Regions from separate parts of the Weissella sp. ESL1156 genome, predicted to be linked through region 2. Evidence: predicted binding sites of a transcription regulator. Region 2 holds the regulator's gene; the other holds the start of a gene.
The links. Region 2 encodes Rex, which represses fermentation and respiration genes when NADH is low (regulators of the CRP and FNR family bind a similar motif). Its sites were predicted from a motif close to TTGTGAANTANTTCACAA; they were not measured.
Positions count from the first base shown of each region.

Region 1: a site for Rex is predicted at 3,120-3,137, ahead of ACSKY2_RS08365 (2,3-butanediol dehydrogenase). Genes of this name have one in related genera too.

Region 1 is NZ_CP196372.1:1,633,036-1,638,163, forward strand. It holds gene ACSKY2_RS08350 (ABC transporter ATP-binding protein) at 1-680, shown strand, start outside; gene ACSKY2_RS08355 (ABC transporter ATP-binding protein) at 682-2,469, shown strand; gene ACSKY2_RS08360 (glutathione peroxidase) at 2,570-3,046, shown strand; gene ACSKY2_RS08365 (2,3-butanediol dehydrogenase) at 3,320-4,372, shown strand; gene ACSKY2_RS08370 (NADPH-dependent FMN reductase) at 4,544-5,089, shown strand.
Region 2 is NZ_CP196372.1:69,734-74,861, forward strand. It holds gene ACSKY2_RS00425 (cysteine hydrolase family protein) at 1-19, shown strand, start outside; gene ACSKY2_RS00430 (Gfo/Idh/MocA family protein) at 182-1,177, shown strand; gene ACSKY2_RS00435 (DEAD/DEAH box helicase) at 1,199-2,470, shown strand; gene ACSKY2_RS00440 (redox-sensing transcriptional repressor Rex) at 2,755-3,390, shown strand; gene ACSKY2_RS00445 (metal-dependent transcriptional regulator) at 3,470-4,126, opposite strand; gene ACSKY2_RS00450 (hypothetical protein) at 4,316-4,630, shown strand; gene ACSKY2_RS00455 (folate family ECF transporter S component) at 4,753-5,128, opposite strand, start outside.

The DNA.
Region 1 (5,128 bases), 390 kb from region 2:
ATATTGATTTTCATATTGATGCCGGTGGCACATTAGGGCTGGTTGGTTCAGTTGGTTCTGGTAAGAGTACAATTATTCGATTGTTATTACGTGAATTTGATCATTATCAAGGTGTCATTAAATTCAATCAGACTGATATTAGGCAATATCAGTTAGATGCTTATATGCCAGCGATTGGTTATGTACCACAAGAAACATTTCTTTTCTCAAATACAATACGTGAGAATATTCGTTTTGCACGACCTCAGGCAACGCAAGATGAAGTTGAAAAGTCAGCCTTAAAAAGTGATTTAGCAGAACAAATTGCTTTGATGCCTGACGGTTACGATACACAAGTTGGTGAAGAAGGTATTTCATTGTCAGGCGGTCAACGACAACGATTAGCGATTGCACGCGCCTTATTGATTAATCCAGAATTATTGATTTTAGATGATGCTTTATCTGCAGTTGATGCGGAAACCGAGACCGCGATACTGCAAACCTTACGGCGTGAACGCGCAGACAAAACAACGATTATTGCTTCTCATCGATTAAGTTCTGTCATGAATGCTGATGAAATACTTGTATTACAAAACGGCCGAATTATCGAACGTGGTTCACACGAACAGTTATTAGCACAAGATGGTTGGTATGCGCAAACATTTGATTTACAGGCATTAGCTGTAGAAGGAGAGGTGTAAAGTGGCAAAAAAAACAGAGTCTATTTGGGCACACAGCATTCCCTTTAAACAGCAGTTACGTATTATTAAACGATTATTCCGTTTTGCAAAACCATTTAAATGGTACTTTTATTGGTCAATTTTTTTTGCAGCGATCGTTAGTGTTGTGAATATTTTACTACCTAAAATTATTCAAATTTACTTAGATCACTATCTTGCCAAAGAAAATGCAACAGTTGTGATCATTTGGTTTTTTGCAGGCTTATATTTATTTGGCATGATCATTAAAGCCATTACGCAATTTGCACAAACGTACTTATATAGTATGGGATCAGAGTACATGTTGGAGGATACACGGCGCATTTTATTTAAAAAACTTCATCAGTTGGGGATGCGTTACTTTGATCAAGTACCTAGTGGTTCAATCCTTTCGCGTTTGACTAATGATACAATGGCTTTTCAGAATTTTTGGCAATTGTTTAGTAGTTTGATCATCGCTGGGTTTGCGATGGTAACAGCATTTATTGCAATGTACACCACTGATAAAACAATTGCATTATGGTTAATGATTTTTTGGCCAATTTTGGCGTTGATTATTTGGTATTATCAGAAATACAGTTCCCGAGTTTATCGTCGTATGCGTGAAAAATTAAGTGCATTAAATAATAAATTAGCGGAGTCAATCAATGGGATTGGTGTTATTCAAGAGTTTAGACAAGAACGGCGTGTCGACAGCGAATTTCAAGACGTTAATCACGAGTATTTAGATACTCGTCGTGCTATGATACGAGTCAATGCGTTACTACTAGGTCCGGTGATTAATTTATTCTACGCACTAGGAACAGTGGTTGTGTTAGGCATGTTTGGCGTACAAGGACTTCATACCTTTGTCGCGGCAGGTGTTGTATATGCATTTGTCACGTATCTTGAGAATTTTTATAATCCGTTAACACAAGTGATGGAATATTTTAGTGATTTTCAAGATGGAATTGTGGCAGGTGCGCGTGTATTACGCATCATGGATGATCAAACACTCGTTCCCCAACAGCATACAGATGCTGATGCGCAATTACTACAAGGGAAAATTGAATTTCGACACGTCACTTTTGCATATGATGGTCAACATCCGATTTTAAAAGATGTTTCATTTACTGCGGAACCGGGACAAACAGTCGCATTAGTTGGTCAAACAGGTAGTGGTAAAACTTCAATTATTAACTTACTGATGCGCTTTTATGAATTTGGATCAGGGGAAATTTTGTTGGATGGTCGTGATATTCGTGACTATTCGATGAGCGAATTACGTAAGAAGATGGGGCTAGTTTTGCAAGAACCATTTATGTTTTATGGCACGATTAATTCTAATATTCGATTATATAATGAAAACATCACAGATGATCAAATTGTTGCGGCAGCAGAATTTGTTAATGCAGCTAGTTTCATTAATAAATTACCCGACCAATATCAGACAAAAGTGATTGAACGAGGTGCGAGTTATTCGACGGGTGAAAAACAACTCATTGCCTTTGCACGAACAATTGCTACGAATCCTAAAATTTTAATTTTGGACGAAGCAACTGCGAACATCGATACTGAGACAGAACAATTGATTCAACGTAGTTTGACCAAAATGCAGGCTGGACGAACAACGATTGCCATTGCTCACCGATTATCAACGATTCAACATGCTGATATGATATTAGTATTGCATCAGGGAAAAATTATTGAGCGTGGTACAAACGATGAACTAATGGCAAAACAAGGTGTCTATTACGGTATGATTCAAAAACAAAATATTGCGTATGATTAGCAAAAAATGAGTAATAGTGGTTTACTATGACGTATAGACTTTAGTTTATGTAGGCAAGATGTCTTTTAAAAACGGTTTAATTTTGAAAAGAGGGAAAATAATGACAACAGTTTATGATTTTACAGAGACGGAAATGAACGGAGCAACAATCGATTTGAAAGATTTTGCGGGCAAAGTCATCATTATTGTGAACACTGCTAGTAAATGTGGATTAGCGCCCCAACTTGAAGGTTTGGAAAAATTGTATCAAGAGCACCAAGATGAAGGATTGGTTGTGCTGGGCTTACCTTCAAATCAGTTTAAGCAAGAACTGGCAACAGATGAAGAAACCAATGATTATTGCCAAGTACATTATGGGGTGACTTTTCCAATGACCAAACGAGTAATGGTCAATGGCAAAAATGAAGATGCATTATTTACGTATTTAAAAGATAAATCTGGTAATGGGTCGATCAAATGGAACTATACGAAATTTTTAATTGGACGTGATGGACAATTGCTTCATCGTTATGCCCCAATTACGACACCAGATAAAATGACTGATGATGTATTAGAGGCATTAAAAACAACAGTTTAATGGCTTAAATGTGATTTTAAGAACAACCCAATACATTAATTTAAAAATAATTTTCTATTGTGTAAACGTTTGCTTGTTAAAATAATCACTTTTGTGGTTGCTACATTAGGCTTTCCTGAAAACGGGATTTATATTGTTCCGTCTCAGGGGGTTCGTATGAGTTGTCACCCGTAAAATTAGGGGATAAAATGTAGGTATTCACAAGATGTTTTTTTGCGAATTGATGATGATAGTATTTATTTTAAACATTTATATGTTATTGGGGGTATTAACATGAAGGCAGCAGTATGGCATGGTGTAAAGGACATTCGTGTTGAAGATGTTGATTTAAAGCCTGCAAAGGATGATGAAGTTGTCATTCGCGTGGCTTATGCAGGAATCTGTGGTAGTGACTTGCACGAATACTTAGAAGGACCAGTCTTTATCCCGGTTGATAAAGTTGATGAATTGACTGGTGGTGAGGCACCATTGACAATGGGTCACGAGTTCTCAGGAGTGATCGAATCTGTTGGTAAGGATGTTAAGCATTATAAAGTTGGTGACCATGTTTCTGTAAATCCAACGGTTACGCATGGTGAATTGCCAGATGATATTGATGTTTATGGTGGTTATAGCTTCATTGGTTTAAGTTGTGATGGTGGTTTTGCTGCGCATGTTAATGTACCAGAGAGTAACTTATATGCATTACCAGCTGACTTTTCACTAAAGTTAGCAGCAACGATCGAACCAACAGCAGTTGCTGTACAAGCCGTTAAAGAAGGTGGCTTGAAGTTTGGTGAAAAGGTTGCCATTTTTGGTGCTGGACCAATCGGTGTGTTAGTTGCCGCAGCTGCTAAGGCTGCTGGTGCAACGAAGATTGTTGCTGTTGATTTGTCAGCTGTTCGTTTGGAGAAAGCATTGACAATGGGCGCAACTGATGTTGTTAATCCTGGCGAGGTTGATGATGCTGTTGCCGCTGTCCGTGATATTTTGGGTGGTGGTGCTGATGTATCATTCGAAGTTGCCGGTGTACAACCAACCTTTGAACAAGCGATTGCGGTCACTAAGGCACGTGGTACAGCAGTTATTGTCTCAATCTTTGCTCATCCAATTTCATTTGACCCAATGCAGTTGATGAATGCGGGTGTTAAGTTGACCTCAACGATTGCTTACTCACGTGAGACATTCCAACAAACGGTTGACCTTGTTAGTTCAGGTCAAATTAATGTTGAGCCAGTTATCACCGATATTATTGGACTGGATGATGTTGTTGAGAAGGGATTTGATCGTCTATCATCAGATAAGTCACAAGCGAAAATCTTGATTGACTTAACAAAGGAAGATTAATTAAATCAAACAATGATGTAGGAGAGACTAAGGCTTTGAGTTAGCTTTGGTCTCTTTTATGTTTATTAAGCTTATTAAAAATAAGTGTTTACAACTTTGTAAAAGTAAGTTAAACTGGTACCAACGGCATGAATTGTTGTACATAATAAACAAATTTAAGGAGAATTAAACATGAAATACGGTATCATTGTTGGGTCACTTCGTAAGAACTCATACTCATTGGGTGTTGCTGAGGCATTGGTTGCTGGTTTGCCAGCAGATGCTGAAGTGACTTATTTGGACATTGCAAAGTTGCCATTGTATAACCAAGATTATGATGAAGCTTCACCTGCCGAATATACAGCATTCCGTGAAGCTGTTAAAGCACAAGATGCATTTATCATGGTAACGCCAGAGCACAATCGTAGTGTGCCTGCCGCATTGAAGAATGCCTTGGATGTTGCTTCACGTCCTTGGGGACAAAGCGTTTGGGGTGGTAAGCCAGTTTTGCCTGCATCACAATCAATTTCAGGTATTTCAGGTGTTGCTGCTCATCACGTTTTGCGTAACTCATTAGATTTCTTGGATATGGCTATTATGCACCAACCAGAATTATATATTGGTAACACAGCTGATATTTCTGATGAAAATGGTAAGATTACAAATGAAGGTACGAAAGAATTTTTGGCAGGCGTTGCTGGTCAATTTGCTGACTTTGCAGCAAAGCACAATGCTTAATTAGGTAAAGTGCCAAATCTAAACAGACCTAGGCAGGAG
Region 2 (5,128 bases):
TGGGGCTACCGTAAAATAATTACGCTTACTTTTCAAAGTCATTTAGCTGTCAATCTGCCATGTGAAATGGTTGGGTTGACAGCTCTTTTAGATTCACTCAACGACTTATGTACCAGTCGGTTCGCTTTCAATGGTATAATTAAAAATAATTGATTATGAAAAATAATAAGGGAGACTAATTATGGCATACAAACTGGGCATTATTGGTACTAATTGGATTACCAAGCAATTCGTGCAAGCAGCTCATGAATCAGGTGAATATGAATTAACAGCCGTTTATTCACGTCATGAAGAATCAGGTCGCTCATTTGGTAATAATTTTGATGTCACAAATATTTATACTGATTTAGAAAATTTCTATACCAGTGGTATTGATGTTGTTTATATTGCTTCACCAAATAGTGTTCATTTTGAGCAAGTAAAAGGGGCAATCACGCATGACTTAAACGTTATCGTTGAGAAATCTGCTTTTTCAAATCCAACTGAATACACAATTATCATGACATTACTTCAAGAACATACGAATGTCCGCCTGTTCGAAGCAGCACGGCATATTCAACAACCCAATTTTAAAATCGTTGAAGCGCAAGTGGCTAAAATGTCTAAAATTGCAGGTGCAACATTTGTTTATGAAAAATATTCATCACGTTTCGATGATTATTTAGCAGGCCATGAACCCAATGTATTGAGCCGTCAATTCAGTGCTGGGGCACTAACTGATTTAGGCGTTTATCCAATTTATGCAGCAATTAAATTATTTGGTAAGCCGCAAAAAAGTCATTACTTTGCAACAACACTTCGGAATGGGGCAGATGGGCGTGGAATTGCTATTCTACGTTATGCAGATTTTGATGTCACGATTGAATTTGGTAAGGGTTCAAATAGCTATTTGCAATCTGAAATTCTAGGTCGGCGTGACACGTTGGTTATTGGTAATATTGCTGAAGTAGTGGATGTTACTTATCACGATGCTGAGGGTGGTCAACAAAAACTAAGTAAAACACCTTTAGAAAATCCAATGGTTGCTGAAGCTGTCAAATTTGCTGACATGTTAAAACATCCTACAGAAACTGAAACAGAGTATCAAGCATTATTGACACTGAGTCAAACAGTCAATCAAGTACTATTTGATTTGCGTCAAGATGCGGGAATTGTCTTCCCAGCAGATGAAAAATAAGTGACAGACGAAGGAGAAAACATGGACTCTCGTTTTGAAGAGCGATTAACAACGATCGGGTTTCAGTCACTAACGCCCATTCAAGAAGCAGTCGCAGAACCATTGGCAGCAGGTGAGTCAATTGATGCGCTTGCACCAACAGGAACCGGGAAAACATTAGCTTTCATTTGGCCATTGTTACCAAAATTAGTACCAGATGATGGTGAACAGTTATTAATTTTAGCGCCATCACAAGAATTAGCAATGCAGACAACACGTGTTGCTCGTGAGTGGGCTAATGTGTTATCACTAAAAGTATTGTCGTTGACAGGTGGGGCAAACATCAAGCATCAAGTTGACCGGTTAAAAAAGCACCCTGAAATTTTGGTTGGTACACCTGGTCGTGTGAATGAGTTGATGAATAGTGGCAAGCTGAAACTAAAACGATTACGAACATTAATTTTAGATGAAGCTGATGAATTATTGCGTGATGATACAGCAAATCAAATTGATCATATTTGGGACATTATCAATGATAAAGACATCCAAGTGGCACTATTTGGCGCTACTGAAGTTGATACAACCATTGCTAACGGTTTATTTGATAGAGAGTTTATACGAATTGATCAGCGTCATGTTATGATGCCAACAACGATTAAACATGAATTTTGGCCAACCGCACATGATCAACGTCAAAAACGTTTACGTCAGTTAGCTGCCCAAAAGAACTTTCAAGCGATAGTATTTTTTAATACGACAAAGCAACTTAAAATTACGGCTAGCTTTTTAGCACATGAACATGTTGCCATGGCAACTTTGGTGAGAGGTGACTCAAGTACGACGCGTGCGAAATCATTAATGCATTTTAAAAAAGGTGTTGCCAAATTTCTGTTGACGACAGATGTTGGTGCGAGAGGATTGGATATTCCTGATTTAACAGCAGTAATCAATTTTGATTTACCACGTGATGGTGAAACTTATACGCACCGTGCAGGGCGAACTGGTCGTATGGGGAAGTCAGGATTAGTGATTTCTTTTGGTAACGATCATGACCTGCGTGATTTAAAAAAGATGGTAGCAGTTGATATTCAAACGGTTTCTGGTAGCCAGATGTCTCGCAAGCAAGCCGTGAGGTCAGCAACTACGGCAATAACTCATCATGATCGGCCTATTAAACAGGCAACTGGGATAACAACCAAAAGACAGGGTAAACATGCAGGGGAAAAAGTCATTGTATCGCGTGAAGAACGGTTTGCAAAAGAAAAACGAGCGCAAAGAAAGCATCGTAAAAACAAAGGTAAGCCAAAGCATTAATCATGGGCATTATGAAATTTTAAAATAGGTTTAGGGACTATTGATCTAGTTAGTCAGATTAGCTAGATCAATAGTCCTTTTTGAGCGAGACGTGCTGAAAGATACTGTGTTTGTTAATGATAGTATCTAGAAAACGCTTACAAAAAATAGTTATTTTGTGAATGTTCGATTGTTAGTTAGTTCACATAAATGATTAAATATGTTATGATAATAACTAATATGAGTTTCACAATCTTTGGAAATGTTTGTGAAAATAGTTAATTTTAAAAAAAGAGGTCGAACTAATGGTTGAACATGATATTCCTAGAGCAACGGCAAAGCGATTGCCAATTTACTATCGTTATTTGAAATTGCTGTTAGACTCTGGGACTGTCCGCGTTTCATCAAACGAATTATCCGAAGCTGTGAAATTTGATGCCGCAACGATTCGACGTGATTTTTCTTACTTCGGCGCACTTGGTAAGCGTGGTTATGGCTACGATGTTGAGGCATTAATGAATTTTTTTGGTGAAATTCTTAATCAAGATACATTAGCTTCAGTCGCATTGGTAGGAGTCGGAAATCTAGGACAGGCCTTATTGAACTTCAATTTTCATCAAAGTTCTAATGCACGAATTGCAGCAGCTTTTGATGTTAATCCAGAAATTGTTAATACGATCCAGTCGGGTATTCCTGTCTATAGTTTGGATGATTTAGAAAAGCAAATCATTGATCAACGAATTGATGTCGCAATTGTGACAGTACCGGCCAATGTAGCACAAGATGTTGCCAAGCGCCTAGCATCCGCAGGCATTCGTGGTATTTTAAACTTTACACCATTACGCTTGGATGTGCCAAAGTCTGTCCGTGTACAAAACGTTGACTTAACAAATGAGCTGCAAACGCTTTTGTATTTTATCAACAATTTTGGAGAAAAATAAGACAACGATCATTACCAATATAATATAAAAAAGCGCATCAGGAACCAATTTTGGTAACTGATGTGCTTTTTTGGAATGACTAGTCGTTGATATAAATAAAGTCAGCGGCATGTTGTGTTACTTGAATTGTTTGATCACCCGAAACTAAAACAAGGGGACCATCAAATGGCAAACGCTCTTTAATTGTCCAAGTTGTATTTAATCCTAGGTGTAGTGTTTCAGTATATTGTAATAGTTCTAAGTCTTCAGTAAAGCTGTTGATAGTGACAGTTTCATTATCTTTTGCTTCACGTAATGAACGTAATGATTTTGGTGAATAATGATGGTCGATATCAGGAATGCTGAGACCTTGGGGACTTAATTTTGGGAAACCTAAGTACTTATCTAGGGCGTTAATAAATTGATCATTAGCATCGTGATCAAGGTGATCAGCGTTTGAGTGGGCTTCTGAAATTGATAAGCCTAATTTTGTTGCACCAAATGTTTCAATTAAACGGTGGGCACGGATTAAACGGAGGGCTGTTTCACGACCAGGTTTTGTGAGTGTGACACCATAATAAGGCACAACATCAACTTCGCCAGCTTCTTGTAGTTTTGCCAGCATATTAGAAACCGATGAAGGAGTGACGTTTAAATGTTCAGCAATTTGGTTGTTAGAAATTTTTGTTGACTCATCGCCACCGCTTAATTCTAAGATTGTTTGTAGATATTGGGTTTTAGAAATAGATTCGGTCATAATGTAAAATTTCCTCGTTTGTTGTGAAATAGTTAATATGATTAATTATACCATGAAATGGTAGATAATGTATTTCATAAAAATGAAACTAATTATACGTTTGATAAAAAAATGATTTTAGGTTATGATAATTATGTAAAATTTAATTAGCAACTGACAACAGTCAGAAACAAGTTTTGGAGGCTTAAAATGCAGGAAATGAAAGTATGCCAAGAGAACAAGTTAGGGGGATGTACCTTAATTCGTCACCTATTACAAAGCTCACGTGATATTTCAGAGCAGACTGTACAACAATTAGCAACAGCACTAGAAGAAACACTGACTTGTCGGCCAGAAGTTTATGTTGGTCAGGTTTATGATAGTTGTGTTTATCGAATTGGTTGTGGTGATATTAACACTGAAACAAAATTATGTTTTTCAACGCCAGATGTTCGTAATAAATTTGCGAGTTCTTTTGAAGTTGCTTGTCGAGAAGTTGGCCTAACTGTGCATCGGAGTTACTAATAATAGGTTAAAAATAGTTCTAATTTCTATAATTAGTCATTTGGATGCAAATTAAGGTCGATCAGCTCCCTAGATGGTGGAAGCTGATCGACCTTTTTTTTGCATTATAAAATAATTTTTAATTAAATTTTTTGATGTAGTTGATCAATGGTTGTGTTATTCAGCAATAGATATAATAAAATACTTTGAATCGGCAAAAAAACAAGTTGTTTGATGACACGTACCCAAATTAGAGAAGTAATCGTTTGTGAATTGTGAATGTTACCAATCATGACAACCCATAGCGTGTTTAAGATGACATTAACAATTAACAAAACGATTGTAACCGTTAAAATAATCCGTAACCAAGAAAGCGTTTGGCGGCCATAGAAAGAAAAGCCGTAAATAGCGGCTGCAATTACTGCAGAAATAGTAAAGCCCCAGAAATAACCATAACCATTCATTAAGCTACTAATGACATCAGTAAAAATTGCAACGAGCATTCCCCAAAAGGGACCA